2 regions of the Streptomyces sp. MGP-BFMKR1 genome follow, and region 1 is predicted to be linked to the other one. Evidence: riboswitches for the same ligand, from Rfam matches in the RefSeq annotation. Region 1 holds a riboswitch; the other holds the start of a gene.
The links. Region 1 has a riboswitch for cobalamin ahead of AC3CHW_RS28225 (cobalamin biosynthesis protein). Riboswitches for the same ligand answer to the same signal wherever they lie in the genome.
Positions count from the first base shown of each region.

Region 1 (7,766 bases):
GCTCGGGGTGACGAGGACGGTGTCGCCCACCCGCGCCGAGACGTTGCCCGACGTGCCGACGACCAGGCCGTCGCGCGTGCTGCGCCGGGCCGTGGCCACCACCTCGCGCCAGGCCGGCGCGAGCGTCGCGGGGTCCGGGACGGCGCCCGCGGCCCGCCGCTCGTGCCGCTCGTCCCACTCGTCCCCGACGCCTCGCTCGTCCGTCTCCCGTGCCATGGGCCACCTCCGGGCCCGATCCTGTCAGGCCCCCTCGCGCCGCGCGCCGGCCGGTGGGCGAGGGGGCCGGCCGAGCCGTCCCGTCGGGTCGTCACGGACGGTGCGGAAGGCTGCTCCGTACGGGTTACGGGAGAACAGAAACGGGAGATCGGATGTCCGTCACATGTACAACGGATTGAGGTCCGCCGCAGGCCGCTCGCACGCCGCTGACCTGCGACGTTGGACGGCCAACGAGGAGGTGTGAGCATGTCCCCGCCACACCCCCCGGGCCACGTCACCGCGATGCCCTACCTAGTTCACCTTCTGTTCACTCTTCGTACCTACGGTCGCCGGGACGTTGCTCCCTCAACGATTGCCTGGGTGAATGGAACACATCACGCTTCTCATCGGGATCGTGATCATCACGGCCTTGGTGTTCGACTTCACGAACGGCTTCCACGACACGGCCAACGCCATGGCCACCACCATCTCGACGGGGGCGCTGCGGCCCAAGACCGCGGTGGCCATGTCGGCGGTACTCAACCTCGTCGGCGCGTTCCTGTCGGTGGAGGTCGCCAAGACCATCTCCGGCGGCATCATCGACGAGGGGTCCGGCATCCAACCGGAAGTCATCTTCGCCGGTCTGGTCGGCGCAATCGTCTGGAACCTGCTGACCTGGCTCGCCGGGTTGCCCTCCAGTTCCTCCCACGCCCTCTTCGGCGGCCTCATCGGCGCCACCCTGGTCTCCGTCGGCATGGACGGGGTCAACGGCGACGCGGTCGTCATGAAGGTCCTCATCCCCGCGGTCGCCGCCCCGCTGGTGGCCGGCGTCGCCGCCCTCGTCGCCACCCGGCTCACCTACCGCATCGCCCGCGACCGCGACCCGCGGGACACCGCCAAGGGCTACCGCGCCGGACAGATCGCCTCGGCCGCCCTGGTCTCGCTGGCACACGGCACCAACGACGCGCAGAAGACGATGGGCGTCATCACCCTGGCCCTGGTCACCGGCGGCGTCGTCGCGCCCGCCTCCGACCCGCCGATGTGGGTCATCGTCTCGGCCGGTGTGGCCATCGCGCTCGGCACCTACCTCGGCGGCTGGCGCATCATCCGCACCATGGGCAAGGGCCTCACCGACATCCAGCCGCCGCAGGGCTTCGCCGCCCAGACCGGTGCCGCGACCGTCATCCTGGCCTCCTCGCACCTCGGCTTCGCGCTCTCCACCACCCAGGTCTGCTCCGGCTCCGTGATGGGCTCGGGCCTCGGCCGCAAGGGCGGCGTGGTGCGCTGGTCCACCGCCGGCCGGATGGTCATCGCCTGGGGCCTGACGCTGCCGGCCGCCGGCCTCGTCGCCGGCGCCGCCGCCCTCCTCGCCGACCAGGGCGACTGGGGCGTGACCACGGTCGCCGTGCTGGCCGTCATCGCCTGCGGCGCCATCTGGCTGGCCTCGCGCCGCAAGCCGGTCGACCACACCAACGTCAACGACGTCGAGGACGCCCCGGCTCCGGCCGCCGCGGCCGTCGCCGCGGACGCGACCGTCCCCGCCACGGCGGACGCCGCCGCCGAGCCGGTCGGGATCGTGACCGCCGCGGTGCGCAGCGTCGCCCCGCCGCCCACCGAGGCGGCCCTCGCCCAGGCGGCCAGCGACACGGCGCCGCAGCCTGCCGCTCCCGGGGACCCGTCGGCGACCGCAGCCGACTCGCTGCCGGCGCAGCCGACCGGCGCCGAGCGCGAGGCGCGCGGCGCCGCGCCGACCACCGCCACACCCGCCACTTCGGCCGCCGCGCCCGCCAAGGCCACGGTCTAGCAGCGGCCGGCCCCGTCCCTCCGTACGGGGCCCGGGTACGCGCCTCGCGCCCGAGCCCCGTACGACGCGGCAGTACCGCCCCGACGACAAGGAAGCAGTGCCATGAACATCGACTGGGCCGCACTCGGCCAGGTCTTCGGCGTGAGCCTGGTGGTGACCGTCGCCATGGTGGGCGTCTTCACGCTCGGCATCGTCGGCACCTCCGCCAAGCCCTCCCGCGACGCGGCCACGGGCGCCGCCGGCACGGCCGGTGGTTCCGGTGCGCTGGCCCGCTCCGGCGCGTACGCCTGCTTCGCGCTGTGCGCGGCGGCGGTGGCGTACGGGATCTATCTGATCGTCGCCTGAGCCCGGAGTTCGTAGCTCGTAGTTCCTCGCCTGGGGCGGTCGCCGCCGCGGGCGCCTCGCCCCGGGCGGGCGGTGCCGTGTGGACACGGCGCCGCCCGCCCGGGGTGCGTGCGTGGCGTGCGGCGCGCGGGGCGGGCGTGCCTCGGCTCGGGCGCGCCGCGCGCGATGGGCCGTCCCGTCGCAGGTCAACGGCGAGTTGACGGGTCTTCCCGGGCCGTGGTGGACTGCCGGAGCCAAACGGCGACAGCAGAGGAAGCCGGTGTGAGTCCGGCGCGGTCCCGCCACTGTCACCGGGGAGCGCTCCCCCAGCGCATGGTCACGGCTCGCACACGGCGGGCTGGAAGGCCGGGGTGCGGCGTCGATCCGGGAGCCAGGAGACTCTCGCCGCCGATCACGTCGAACCAGGGCGCGGACCCTGAGTGAGGACACACCGCCATGGCCTGCTGCCGTCCAGCGCCCTTCGCCCTGCCCCCGTCGCCACGTCGCCGCCGCCCCTTCGGGCCACGGCGACCCGGCGCGGCCCTCCCCCTTCGAGGCGCGACGGCGAACTGACCCATGCGTACCGATCATGTTGCGTACGCCTGCGGTGCCGTCCTCGGCTTTCTGGGCGACCGTGCCGTCGGCGATCCGCGCCGGGGCCACCCGGTGGCCGCCTTCGGGCGCGCCGCCGGCGCCGTGGAGCGACGGTTGTGGCGCGACGACCGGGGCCGCGGGGCCCTGCACACCGCCGTGTGCGCCGGCGGCACGGTGCTCGCCGGGGCGCTGCTGGCACGCGCCGCGCGCCGCCCGGCCACCGGTCGGCCCGCGCGCCCGGCCACGACGCTGGGCGGCATCGCCGCCGAGACGGCGCTGACCGCCGCCGCCACCTGGGCCGTGCTCGGCGGCACCACGCTCGGGCGGGAGGCCCGGGTGATCGGCGCCGCGCTCGCGGCGGCGGACGTCGACGCGGCCAGGGACGCGCTGCCGCGACTGTGCGGGCGCGATCCGCAGGCCCTGGACACCCAGCAGATGGCGCGGGCGGTCGTGGAGTCGGTCGCCGAGAACACCTCGGACGCGGTGGTCGGCGCCCTGGTGTGGGGCGCGGCCGGCGGTGTGCCGGGGCTGCTCGGCTTTCGCGCGGTGAACACGCTGGACGCGATGGTGGGGCACCGCTCGCCGCGCTACCGCAAATTCGGCTGGGCCTCGGCCCGGCTCGACGACGTGGTCGGCTGGCCCGGCGCCCGGCTCACGGCGGCGCTGGCCGTGCTCGCCGGGCCGGACCCGCGCGGCGCCTGGGCCGTCGCCCGGCGCGACGCCGGCAGCCACCCGAGCCCCAACGCGGGCCCGGTGGAGGCCGCGTTCGCCGGCGCCCTCGGCGTGCGGCTCGGCGGCACCCTCGCGTACGCGGGCCGCGTCGAGCACCGGCCGGTGCTGGGCGCTAAGAACCGGCCGGTCGAGGTGGCCGACATCGAGCGCGCCGTACGGCTCTCGCGCCGGGTGAGCACGCTGGCCCTGGCGGTAACCGTCGCCGGGCGACTGGCGTACGGCGCCGCCACCATGGGCACGCACCAGGGGAACCGATGAGGGGGACGGGACGCATGGGCGGTGGGTTGCTGGTCGCCGGGACGACGTCGGACGCCGGCAAGAGCGTCGTGACGGCGGGCATCTGCCGTTGGCTGACGCGCCGGGGCGTCAGGGTCGCGCCGTTCAAGGGGCAGAACATGTCCCTCAACTCCTTCGTCACCCGCGACGGCGCGGAGATCGGGCGGGCGCAGGCGATGCAGGCGCAGGCCGCCCGCGTCGAGCCGACCGCGCTGATGAACCCCGTACTGCTCAAGCCCGGCAGCGACCGCTCCAGCCAGGTCGTGCTGTTGGGCAAGCCGGTAGGCGAGCTGAGCGCGCGCGGCTTCTTCGGGGAGCGGGCCCCCGGCGCCCAGGACCCGAGCCCGGTGCCCGGCGGGCGGCAGGCACTCTTCGAGCCGGTCGTGGCCTGCCTTGAGGAGCTGCGGCGCACGCACGACGCGGTGATCTGCGAGGGCGCCGGCAGCCCCGCGGAGATCAACCTGCGCCGCACCGACATCGTGAACATGGGCATCGCCCGGGCCGCCCGCCTGCCGGTGGTGGTGGTCGGGGACATCGACCGGGGTGGCGTCTTCGCCCAGTTCTTCGGCACCACCGCGCTGCTGGCGCCCGAGGACCAGGAGTTGATCGCCGGCTATCTGGTCAACAAGTTCCGCGGCGACGTCACCCTCCTCGAACCGGGCCTGGAGATGCTGCGCGGGCTCACCGGCCGCCGCACCTTCGGCGTCCTGCCGTACGCGGCCGGCCTCGGCATCGACGAGGAGGACGGGCTGCGGGTCTCGCTGCGCGGCGCCGTCCGCGAGGCGCCCGTCGCCCCGCCGGTCGGCGACGACGTGCTGCGGGTCGCGGTGTGCGCCGTGCCGCTGATGTCCAACTTCACCGACGTGGACGCGCTCGCGGCCGAACCGGGCGTGCTCGTACGGTTCGTCGACCGGCCCGCCGAGTTGGCCGACGCCGACCTCGTCGTGGTGCCCGGCACTCGTGGCACCGTGCGCGCCCTGGCCTGGTTGCGCGAGCGCGGGCTCGCCGACGCGCTGGTCCGGCGCGCCGCCGACGGCCGGCCCGTGCTCGGCATCTGCGGCGGCTTCCAGGCGCTGGGCGAACGCATCGAGGACGAGGTCGAGTCGCGGGCGGGCACCGTCACGGGGCTTGGGCTGCTGCCGGTGCGGGTGCGCTTCGCGCGCGAGAAGACGCTGGCCAGGCCGGTCGGCGAGGCCCTGGGCGAGCGCGTGGAGGGGTACGAGATCCACCACGGGGTCGCGGAGGTCGGCGGAGGCACGGCGTTCCTCGACGGCTGCCGGGTCGGCTCCGTGTGGGGCACGCACTGGCACGGCTCGCTGGAGAGCGACGGCTTCCGGCGCGCGTTCCTGCGCGAGGTGGCCGACGCGGCGGGCCGGCGCTTCGTCCCGGCGCCCGACACCTGTTTCGGGGCGCTGCGCGAGGAGCAGCTCGACCGGCTCGGCGACCTGATCGAGGAGCACGCCGACACCGACGCGCTGCTGCGCCTCATCGAGCAGGGACCGCCCGCGGGGCTGCCCTTCGTCCCCCCGGGCGCCCCCGCGTCCCCCACCCTCGTACCGACCGACGGCGCCGACCGGACTGGCCGCGCTGACCGTACTGACGATGGGATGCCCGCGCCGCGTCAGGCCGCCGCGCCACCGGCCCCACCAGCACCTCCCGGGCCGCGCGCGCCGCAGGCCGCGCCGTCCGTCGAGCACCCCCGCGAGCGCGGGGTCCAGGCCGATCCGGTGGCGCGGGCCGCCACCGACGGCGCACCCCGCCGAAGCACCACCCGCGAAAGGGGCACCAGCTGATGACCTCGGCCACCTACCCGTTCACCGCCGTCGTCGGCATGGCCGACATGCGGCTCGGCCTGCTGCTCAACGCCGTATCGCCCGCGATCGGCGGCGTGTTGGTGCGCGGCGAGAAGGGCACCGCCAAGTCGACCATGGTGCGCGGCATCGCCTCGCTGCTGCCCACCATCGAGACCGTCCCCGGCTGCCGGTTCTCCTGCGACCCGGCCGCGCCCGACCCGGGCTGCCCGGACGGCCCGCACGAGCCGGGCACCGGCGCCACCCGGCCCTCGCGCCTGGTCGAGCTGCCCGTCGGCGCCTCCGAGGACCGTTTGGTCGGCGCGCTCGACATCGAGCGGGCGCTCGCGGACGGCGTGAAGTCCTTCGAACCGGGCCTGCTCGCGGACGCCCACCGCGGCATCCTCTACGTCGACGAGGTCAACCTCCTCCACGACCACCTGATCGACCTGCTGCTCGACGCCGCCGCCATGGGCTCCTCGTACGTGGAGCGCGAGGGCGTCTCCGTACGGCACGCCGCGCGGTTCCTGCTCGTCGGCACCATGAACCCGGAAGAGGGCGAGCTGCGCCCGCAGTTGCTGGACCGGTTCGGGCTGACCGTGGAGGTCGCGGCCTCCCGCGAGCCCGACGAGCGGGTCGAGGTGGTGCGGCGTCGGCTCGCCTACGAGGAGGACCCGGCCGGCTTCGTCGCCCGCTGGGCCGAGGACGAGGCCGAGCTGCGCGCGCGCATCGCGGCGGCCCGAGCGCTGCTGCCGAGCGTCGTGCTCGGCGACGGGGCGCTGCGCCAGATCGCCGCCGTGTGCGCGGCGTTCGAGGTCGACGGGATGCGCGCGGACATCGTGACGGCGCGCACCGCCACCGCGCTGGCCGCCTGGGCCGGCCGTACCGAGGTGACCACCGAGGACGTACGGCAGGCCGCGCTGCTTGCCCTGCCGCACCGCCGGCGCCGCAACCCCTTCGACGCGCCGGGCCTGGACGAGGACAAGCTCGACGAGATCCTCGACGCCTACCAGCCGGAGGCCGAGGGCCAGGCTCCTGAAGAGGGAGACGGTGAGGGGGGCGACGACGACACTGACCCTGACGGCCCTGATGGTCCCGACGGCCCCGGCGGTGGCCGCTCCCCCGACGACGGGCCGCCACGGGACGGCGACGGCCAGGGCTCCGGGCCCGAACAGCCCGCCGAGCAACCGCCGGTGCCGGAGCAGCGCACGGACGACGCGGCACGGCCGGAGGCCCCCGAGGCCGACCCGCACCAGGCCCCGGCCACCGGCGAGGGCGGCGAGGGGCAGGGCGTGGACGCGCGGGGCGCGGCGCCGGAGCGGCCCGCCGTGGCCGCCGGCGAGCCGTTCGCCGCGCGCATGCTGAACGTGCCGGGACTCGGCGAGGGCGCGGCCGGCCGGCGCTCGCGGGCCCGCACCGCGCACGGGCGCACCACCGGCTCGCGCCGCCCACACGGGGCGCTGGGCAAGCTGCACCTGTCGGCGACGGTCCGGGCCGCGGCCCCGCACCAGCGGGCCCGGGGGCGCACCGGGGCGGGTCTGCTGCTGCGCCGCGACGACCTGCGCGAGGCCGTGCGCGAGGGCCGCGAGGGCAACCTCGTGCTGTTCGTCGTGGACGCCTCCGGGTCGATGGCCGCGCGGCAGCGGATGAGCGCCGTCAAGGGCGCGGTGCTGTCGCTGCTGCTCGACGCCTACCAGCGGCGGGACAAGGTCGGCCTGGTCACCTTCCGGGGACGGGGCGCGGAGTTGGCGCTGCCACCGACGTCGTCCGTGGACGCGGCGGCGGCCCGGCTGGAGAAACTGCCCACCGGCGGCCGCACGCCGCTGGCCGCCGGGCTGCTCAGCGCCCGCGAGGTGCTGCGGGTCGAGCGGCTGCGGGACCCCTCGCGGCGCCCGCTGCTCGTGGTGGTGACCGACGGCCGGGCCACCGGCGGCAGCCAGCCGGTGGCCCAGGCCACCCGCGCGGCGCGGCTGCTCGCGGCCGACGGCGTGGCCTCGGTGGTCGTGGACTGCGAGTCGGGGATGGTGCGCCTGGGCCTCGCGGCGCAGCTC
Region 1 is NZ_CM173408.1:7,031,592-7,039,357, reverse strand. It holds gene AC3CHW_RS28240 (class II aldolase/adducin family protein) at 1-216, opposite strand, end outside; gene AC3CHW_RS28235 (inorganic phosphate transporter) at 581-1,999, shown strand; gene AC3CHW_RS28230 (hypothetical protein) at 2,102-2,344, shown strand; cobalamin riboswitch at 2,595-2,724, shown strand; gene AC3CHW_RS28225 (cobalamin biosynthesis protein) at 2,900-3,907, shown strand; gene AC3CHW_RS28220 (cobyric acid synthase) at 3,922-5,718, shown strand; gene AC3CHW_RS28215 (putative cobaltochelatase) at 5,718-7,766, shown strand, end outside.

Region 2 (7,766 bases), 5.2 Mb from region 1:
CATCCAGTGCACGTCGGGGCGCTCGGCGATGATCTCCCGCACCCGTCGCACCCGCAGTTCCTGGTCGAGCTTGAGGTCGGCCGATGGCCTGACCTGTTCCACGGTGGCGCCCAGGATCTCCAGTTGGGCGCGGGTCGTGGCGTCCACGGTGGTGGAGGCCACGATGTGGCAGTGCAGGTGGTAGCGGTGGCAGGCCAGCGCGAGGGCGTGCGCGTAGATGCCGCTGGAGCTGTCGACGAGCGTCTGTCCCGGGCGCACCGTGCCCCGGTCCAGGAGGTGGCGGACGGCCGCGAGCGCCGAGTAGATCTTCATCGACTCGAAGCGGATCAGGACCGTGTCATCGGTGAGTCGGACGAGGTCGGGGACCTTCAGGGCGTCGGCGATGTGGGGGTGGATCACCCGTAGCCTCCTTGGGCGAATGAGCACTGGTGGCCGAGCGAGTGGAAGAAGGCGGACAGTTCGGACTTCGCTTCGGCGGGGGGACGGTGGGCGAAGAGGTAGCCGATCAGGGAGCCGGTGTGGGCGACGAAGATCCCGTCGGCCCCGAAGTGCTCGCGGTGGGCCAGCACGCGCGCGAACGTGCGCTTGGGCAGGACCTGTTGGGAGAGCGTGGCGCTGGTGGTCGCCGCCCGGGCGACGGCGGCCGGGTCGGCGGACTCGAACCCCTTGAGCAGGTCGGTCAGGCACCGCTCGTACTCGCTCGCCCGCCGCGCGTAGTGCCGCAGCAGCGGCGCGGTGACGGCGCTGGTGTCCACGGTGCCGGGCTCGGTGACGAACGCGGTGTGGAAGCCGATGCCCGTGCCCAGCGTGCGCACCACCTGGTGGCGGGCGCTGAGGTGGAGCGCGAACTCGTCGAGGAAGACGCTGTCGGCCCGCTCGATCGCCGCCAGCACGCCGGTCACCACACCCTGGTCGTAGGGCAGCCCGAAGAGGCGGAACAGGCAGCGCAGCGTCGCCACGATGTCGGCGGTGGAGCTGGCCATCCCCACGCCGACGCGCAGTTCGGAGTGGGTGCTCCAGTGGCCGGGCGGCAGCCGCAGGCCGAAGTGGTCCAGGAAGAGGCGGACCGCGCGCGCCGCCTTCTCGCCCGGCGGCAGGGCCCCCGGGCGGCCGGCGCCCGGCGTGAAGTACGCCCAGGAGTGGCGGTCCACGGGGAACGACACGAGGGCGATGTCCGGGGCGCCGCCGGCGCGCAGCGGCCCCTGGTACAGCTCGCCCAGCGTGCCGTGACAGACGCCGGCGGCGGTGCGGGGACCGGGAACGATGCCGGGATCGGCGCCGGAGCCGGCGGCCGACGGGCCGCCCCGGGCGGCGGGGGGTGCCGACGGCGCGGGTCTGGGCGCGGCCGGGTGTGGATCGGCCGGTGGCTGGCCCGGGCGCGGACTTCCGTGACCATGCACGCGTCCTCCCTCGTCGTCCCGCGCCCCGAGCGCCGACCGGAAGGGAGGGGGCGGTTCGGCGGGCACGACGCCCGGTCAACCGCCTGTACCGCCGACCCAGTCCTCGAGGTCACCGTGCACAGCACGCGCGACAGGGCGCGTGCGCAGTTGGCAGGTCTTCGGACTCGTGGAACACCTGCCGGACTTCCGACGGGCACCTACTGACCGCCGCGCACCGAGACCCTGGGGCCGGGCGCGCCGACGGCGTTCGCTCACACTCACCGTTGCGGGACAGTCCCGGACTCACACCGGGTTCCCTCTTGCGCCGCGCCACTGGACGTGGCGCGAACCGACTGCGCGTATCAGCGTAGGGGCGCTCGCGCCACTTGCGACAGGGCGTGTTCCAGCCTTGTCCTGATGTGGCTGGGTGTCCTGATGCGAACGGTGTACGAGGTGCGCGAGGGGCTGGGCCCGCCGGTGCCTGGGGCATCGGCGACCGCGTCGTGGCCGGTCAGCCGCGTCCGACCGGGCGCGTGCGGGGCACCGGCCGTACGCGCCGGGGGCGGGCCCCGCCTCCCGGCGTCCGGTGCGCGGCCCCGCGAGCGTCCGCCAACTGCGGCGCAGCGCCGTGCTCGTGGGCGCCCTGGGGCGCTCGGGCCCTGCGGGTCAAGCGGGTCAATTGAGCCGTGACCGAAAGGAAGCGGCTGCTGTGCCCGTGCGGGCACTCGGCCGGGCGACACGCGCTCTCGCGACGCCCCCGAACCCGTGGCGGCCTCGGTCTCGCGGGAGCCGGCGCCGACCCGGCGGGCGGCTCCGCGCAGCCCGGCGTCACCCCCTTGGCGCGGCGCCGTCCATGATCGATAGTGGCGCGGAGCCGCGTACCCCGCGACCGCCCGCCACCCTCTCCCTTCGGAGGCCCACTCATGGAAACGCCCGCTCGCACGCGCGTGTCGGCCTACGCCATCGCCACCACGGCCGACCAACTGCTGCTGACGCGGCTCTCCGACGCCTCACCCGTCTTCGCCCCCGGACTGTGGCACCTGCCGGGCGGCGGCATCGACCCGGGGGAGCAGCCGCGGCAGGCGCTGGCGCGGGAGGTGTACGAGGAGACGGGCCTGGAACTGCTGGACGCGCACCTGGTGGGCGCGCGGAGCTACGCGGCCCACCGACTCGGGGTGCGCTGGCACCTGGTGGGCCTCTTCTACGTCGCGACGCTGGCGCCGGGCCCGTTGCGGGTCACGGAGCGGGACGGGTCGACCGGCGCGGTGCGGTGGCTGCCGCGCTCCGGCCTGACCCCCGTGACCCTGTCCCCGGCCGCGCGCGACGGCCTGGCCCTGCTCGCGGCACCGGACGGGTCGGCCGGCCCCCTGGCACCGACGCCGGACGGGCCGGCGGCGCGGGACACCCCCACGCCGCGTTCCTGAACACCGCCGCACGCCGCGCGTCCGCGCGCACCGCACGAACGCCCGGCTGGCTCGCCGCTCAGGCCGCGCCGTGCGGACCGGGCAGGTGACTGTCGTCGATCCACGAGCCGTGGATGCCGCCCGGCACGCGGTGCGGGAGATCGACGGTCGCCAGCGGGCCCGAACCCAGGTCGGCGGCGTTGAGGACCAGGAGGCGCGAGGCGTCGTCGGCGAGGTCGCTGACCAGGGTCAGCAGATACCCGTCGTCCTCCCGGACGCCCCCGTCGGCCGGCACGAACACCGCCTCGCCCGGCATCTGTCCCGGCCCCAGGCGCGACAACTCCCGGCCGCCGGCGTCGTGGTCGTACTTGACGACGGCGTACTCGGTCAGCTCCGGCCCGGGAAAGGCCACCCCGTACACGAACCGGTTCGCGCTCCCGGTGAACTCCTCGTTGATCGTCGGGAACTCGCTGACCAGCCCGTCCAACGGCTGCTCCGTGGCGCGCCCGGTGACCGGGTCGAGGACCCAGCGGTGGGCGGTGGCGCCGACGACCGGATCGGGCGCGTGGCCGGGCGCCCCGGTCCACCACTTCCAGGACTGCTCCCACCCGGCGCGGTCGTAACGCGGCCCCGTGAGGACGACGCGCCCCCGCTCGTCCTCGTACGCGTTGGCCACGTGCAGCAGCGCCCCGGGCGCCACCTCGTACCACCGCACGACCGCCGGTCCCGAGCGGGGCATCACGCCGATGCGCGGCGGGTGGTCGTCGCTCCAGCGGTACGGGATGCCCGACGGCTCGGCGGGGTCGAAGACCACGGGCAGGTCGAGCCAGACGACGTGCCGCGCGGTGAGCCCGAAGTCGTGCATCAGGGTCGGGCCGGCGCCGGGGACGACCTCGCTGCGCACGATCCGCCCCTGTGCGTCGGCGACGTGGTAGACGAGGTACGGCGGCACCGGGCTGTAGCCGAAGAAGTGCAGTTCACCGGTGGCCGGGTCGGTCTTGGGGTGCGCGGTCATGGCCGTGGTCAGCGCGCCGCCGAAGTCGAAGGCCCCGACCGTGTCGAGCTGGGGCGTCACCTCGTACGGGAGGTTCGCCTCCTGGAGGGCGAGGATGCGGCCGGCGTGCTCGACCACGTGCGTGGCGGCGCTGCTGACCCGCGGGTCGGGGACGCCGTCCGGGCCCTTCTCGGGGACGCCTTCGAGGGCGGGGGTGCGCACCCAGCGGTTGCGGTACCACTCCGCGCGCCCGTCGCGCAGCCGCAGCCCGTGCAGCATGCCACTGCCCCGGAACCAGTGCGTGGGCGTGTGGCCGGGCCTGGGGTTGTGCCCGTTGCGGAAGTACCGGCCGTTCAGCTCGGGCGGCAGGGTGCCGTGCACCGTGAGGCCGTGCGCGGTGACCTCGTCGACCAGCGGCGTGTAGTGCCCGCTGACATACGGCTTGGGCGGCGTGGGGGTGGTGGGGGTGAACATGACGGCTTCCCTTCGCTGTGGGTGTGTGGTTAGTGAGTCACTATTCGGGACGGGGTCGGGTGCTGGTGGTGGCTGGAGGTGGCGCGGGGGTCGGCTGGGCTGGGTCGGCTGCCTGCTCGTGAGCGCGGGATGTGGTGGAGAGTGGTGAAATGGCTGCTAGTCAGGCCGTTTACCGGAGTGGTCGGGCGCGCGTGTGGGGTCTTGCGGGAGTGGGAGGGGTGGCGTGGGTGCGTGCGGTGGTTGAGCGATCCCCGACGTCTCGGACGGCCGTTACGAAGGTCGTGGCGGGCCGGCCACAACAGTAAGAGTAATAAACCACTCACACCTTGCGGGGTCAAGCGTCACCGATGACTGGCGGGTGGAACGCGCGACCTGCCGTGGCGGGTGGGCCTGACATGACTGTGGGACTCGCGCTCAACGCGGCGGACGCCGCCAACCAGGTCGACGCCACCGTGGACCTCGCCAGGGAGGCCGCCGCCGCGGGGCCGCGGTCGGCCTGGTTCGGCCAGACCTTCGGCGCCGACTCGCCCCAACTGGCCGCCATCGTCGGGCGCGAGGTCCCGGAGCTGCGGGTGGGCACCTCGGCTATCCCGGTCTTCGGGCGGCACCCGCTGCCGGCCGCCGGGCAACTCGCCTTCTCCGAACGGATCCCGTCCTACGCGCGGGTGATCGAGCTGTCGGGCGCGCGGCGCGCCGTCGACGTGTCGGTGATCGGCGACGAGTCGGCGCTCGCCGCCGAGGTGCGGCGCTACCGGGACGCGGGCGCGACGGAGGTGGTGTTCTCCGGCACGGAACTCGCGGGCCCGGCCAGCCGCCGCCGCACCTGGGCGGTCCTCGGAGAACTCGCGGGCTGACGGTCCCCGTACGGCTGGCTCCGTGGGACTACCGCGCCGCCGAGGCCCGGTGCGCCAGCCACCACGCGTCGTAGGCCCGGCTGCACCCGAGCCGGTCGTCGTAGGCGGCGATGAGGTGGTGCAGGACCTCGTCGATGTGCTGGTGCGCGATGCTGTGCCGCCGGTAGAGCAGGCGCAGCTCCAGGTGGAGCGGGTCGCCGGCGAGGGCGCGGACGGCGATGGTGCCGGGGCGGTCGGTGCTGGTGCTGAACGCCGGCGCGATGGCCCGCTGGTCGGTGATCAGCTCCAGGACGGTGAACAGGCTGACCGTGCTGTGTCGTTGGTCGAGCGTGACGGCCGCCTCGTGGCAGACCTGCCGCAGGTAGCTGGTCCACAGGGTGTGGCCGGGCGGCTCGTCGACCCAGGGGTGGTCGGCGAGCCGCTCCAGCGGCACCGGGCCGGGGCCCGCGGCGAGCGGGTGGTCGTGGGCGAGGGCGACGAAGACGGGCTCGCTGGCGTGCACCGTCACGCCGGCCACGGGTTCGGGCACGGTGAGTTCTCCGGTCGGCGGTACGTAGACCAGGGCCAGGTCGCACGCCCCGACCGCCAGCCCGTCCACGGCGGTCTGGGCGTTCATGTCCTCGCGGAGTTGGACCTCGGGGCACCACGGCAGGCCGCGCAGCCGGCGGGCGAGCGCGACGTGGGGGTAGCCACAGTGGCCGCCGATGGTGAGCGGCTCCCGTGCCCCGCGCCGCGCGCCCCACGCCTGGGCCCGCTCGCGGATGCCGCTCATGCCCCGCAGCACGCTGTGCGCCTCGGCGAGCACGTCCGCGCCGAACGGGGTGGGCACCGACCCGTGCTTGCTCCGTACGAACAGCGTGTCGCCCACGCACCGTTCGATGCGCTGGAGCAGTTTGGACAGCGCCGGTTGGGACATGCCGAGCTGCCGCGCGGCCAGGGTGAGGCTGCCGGTGTCGCTGATGGCGGCGATGGCGCGCAAGTGTCGGACTTCCAGTTCCACGCGAACCTCCCGTGCGACCGCGACCCGTCTGCCGGGCCCCGGCCCGTGGCCGACGCGGGGCCGGTCAGCCACTGTGCGCGACCGTGGGCCGCGCGGGGTAATCCCAAGTCGCCATCAGGGATGCCTATACGTCCCGCCGACCTCCGCGACCCGCGCGGCCGGGCTCGAATCCCCCGTACGCCGCCGGTCGCCGCTCCCTCGGCGATGCGCGCTGCCACCGCCACGCGGGACGCCCCGACCGGCGGACGACGAGCACCGGGGCGTGACGAGAACCGGCGGACGACGAGCACCGGGGCGTGACGAGAACCGGCGGACGACGAGAGACGGGGCGTAACGAAAGCCGGGGCACGGACCGCGGTGTGCGGTCGCGTGCCCCGGCGGGGGGATTGGGCCCCTGCGCGCTTCTCAGGCGTGGCGCGAGGCGGTGGACGAGGAGACGGACTCGCTGGGGGAGGAGTCCTCGGTGGCGCGGTCGCTGAGATCGCCGAGTGCCTCGGACTGGCTCAGCGCCTTGCCCCAATCGATGCCTGGCAGGTCGCTGTGGACCAGCGGAGCGCCCACAGCCGTGACGGCACCTGCGACCACAGATGCCACGGTGAACAGGTCGAGCATCTTCATGTTCGGACCAACGGCCGATGGCATGGCGAAGTCACGCCCATTTAGCACCCGATAGGACTGGTTTACCCGGGCCGACTTGTCCCCTTCGGTCGCTGTGTCCCACCCGTCTCACTCGCCCCAGCTCGCCGTTGGGTGGCCGGCGACGCGGCGTACGACGCGCAGCAGGTACTCCTCGCGCCGTCGGGAAGTGCACCGGAGAGCGTCCCGCCCGGCAACCGGGTTACGCCCGAGCGGGTGCCCGCCACAGCCGGCCGTCGGGGCCCGGCCGGGTGGACGCCGGGCTGCGGGCCCGACTGGGCGTTTGGCCGGGGCCCGGCCGCGGTACTCGCCGCCCGTGTTCTCCTCTTCGCGCCACTCGCCCGTACGCCGCCCGCGCTCCGGCCCCCGACCCCGGCCGCGCGCCGCGCCCGCCCTCGCGGGCGCGGCACCCCGCCTGTCGGGTGGTGGGCCGCGATGACGGGCGGGCCCGGGGGCGACGGCGAGGGCCGTACCCCGCGCAGCGGAGCGCCGGAGGCACCGTACGCGGCGGCTCCCGCCGCCCCGGCGGCCGACCGGCCCGACCCGCTCGGCGAGGGCGCGCCCGACGCGGCGGACGCCGCCCCCGTCGCCCCGTCCTCACCCGTGCGGGAGGCTTCCTCGTCCGCCTCGCCCGTGCGGGAGGTGCGGCCGACGCGCGTCGTGGTCGTCCCGGAGGGGCCGCTGCTCGTGGACGGGCCGGTCGAGGTGGAGCTGGGCGACGGCCGTGTCGCGTACTCGGACCGCCCGCAGGTGGCGCTGTGTGTATGCCGGCGCAGCCGGTCCTACCCCTGGTGCGACACCAGCCACCGCCGGCGCGGCCCGCACCGGCGGGCCACGCCCACGGACACGGACTGACCGTCACGCCCGCGCTCGTCCGCCGCGCACGGACGCTCCGGAGTCTCGCCGCACGGCCCTCCGCCGCCGCGCTTTCCCTCGCGGGCCGAGCGCCGCGCGGCGCGGCGGTGGGCGCGTGCGACCGGCCGGTGGCCGCTAGCTGCGTTGGTCGCGCGCGCCGGCGGGCGGGAG
Region 2 is NZ_CM173408.1:1,869,238-1,877,003, reverse strand. It holds gene AC3CHW_RS06900 (cysteine synthase family protein) at 1-399, opposite strand, end outside; gene AC3CHW_RS06895 (GHMP family kinase ATP-binding protein) at 396-1,400, opposite strand; cobalamin riboswitch at 1,533-1,748, opposite strand; gene AC3CHW_RS06890 (NUDIX hydrolase) at 2,303-2,803, shown strand; gene AC3CHW_RS06885 (carotenoid oxygenase family protein) at 2,862-4,250, opposite strand; gene AC3CHW_RS06880 (LLM class flavin-dependent oxidoreductase) at 4,646-5,104, shown strand; gene AC3CHW_RS06875 (LysR family transcriptional regulator) at 5,133-6,104, opposite strand; gene AC3CHW_RS06870 (hypothetical protein) at 6,510-6,722, opposite strand; gene AC3CHW_RS06865 (CDGSH iron-sulfur domain-containing protein) at 7,176-7,595, shown strand; gene AC3CHW_RS06860 (iron-containing redox enzyme family protein) at 7,731-7,766, opposite strand, start outside.
Region 2: it holds a riboswitch for cobalamin, as region 1 does, so the genes downstream of both, AC3CHW_RS06895 (GHMP family kinase ATP-binding protein) here and AC3CHW_RS28225 (cobalamin biosynthesis protein) in region 1, are expected to answer to the same signal.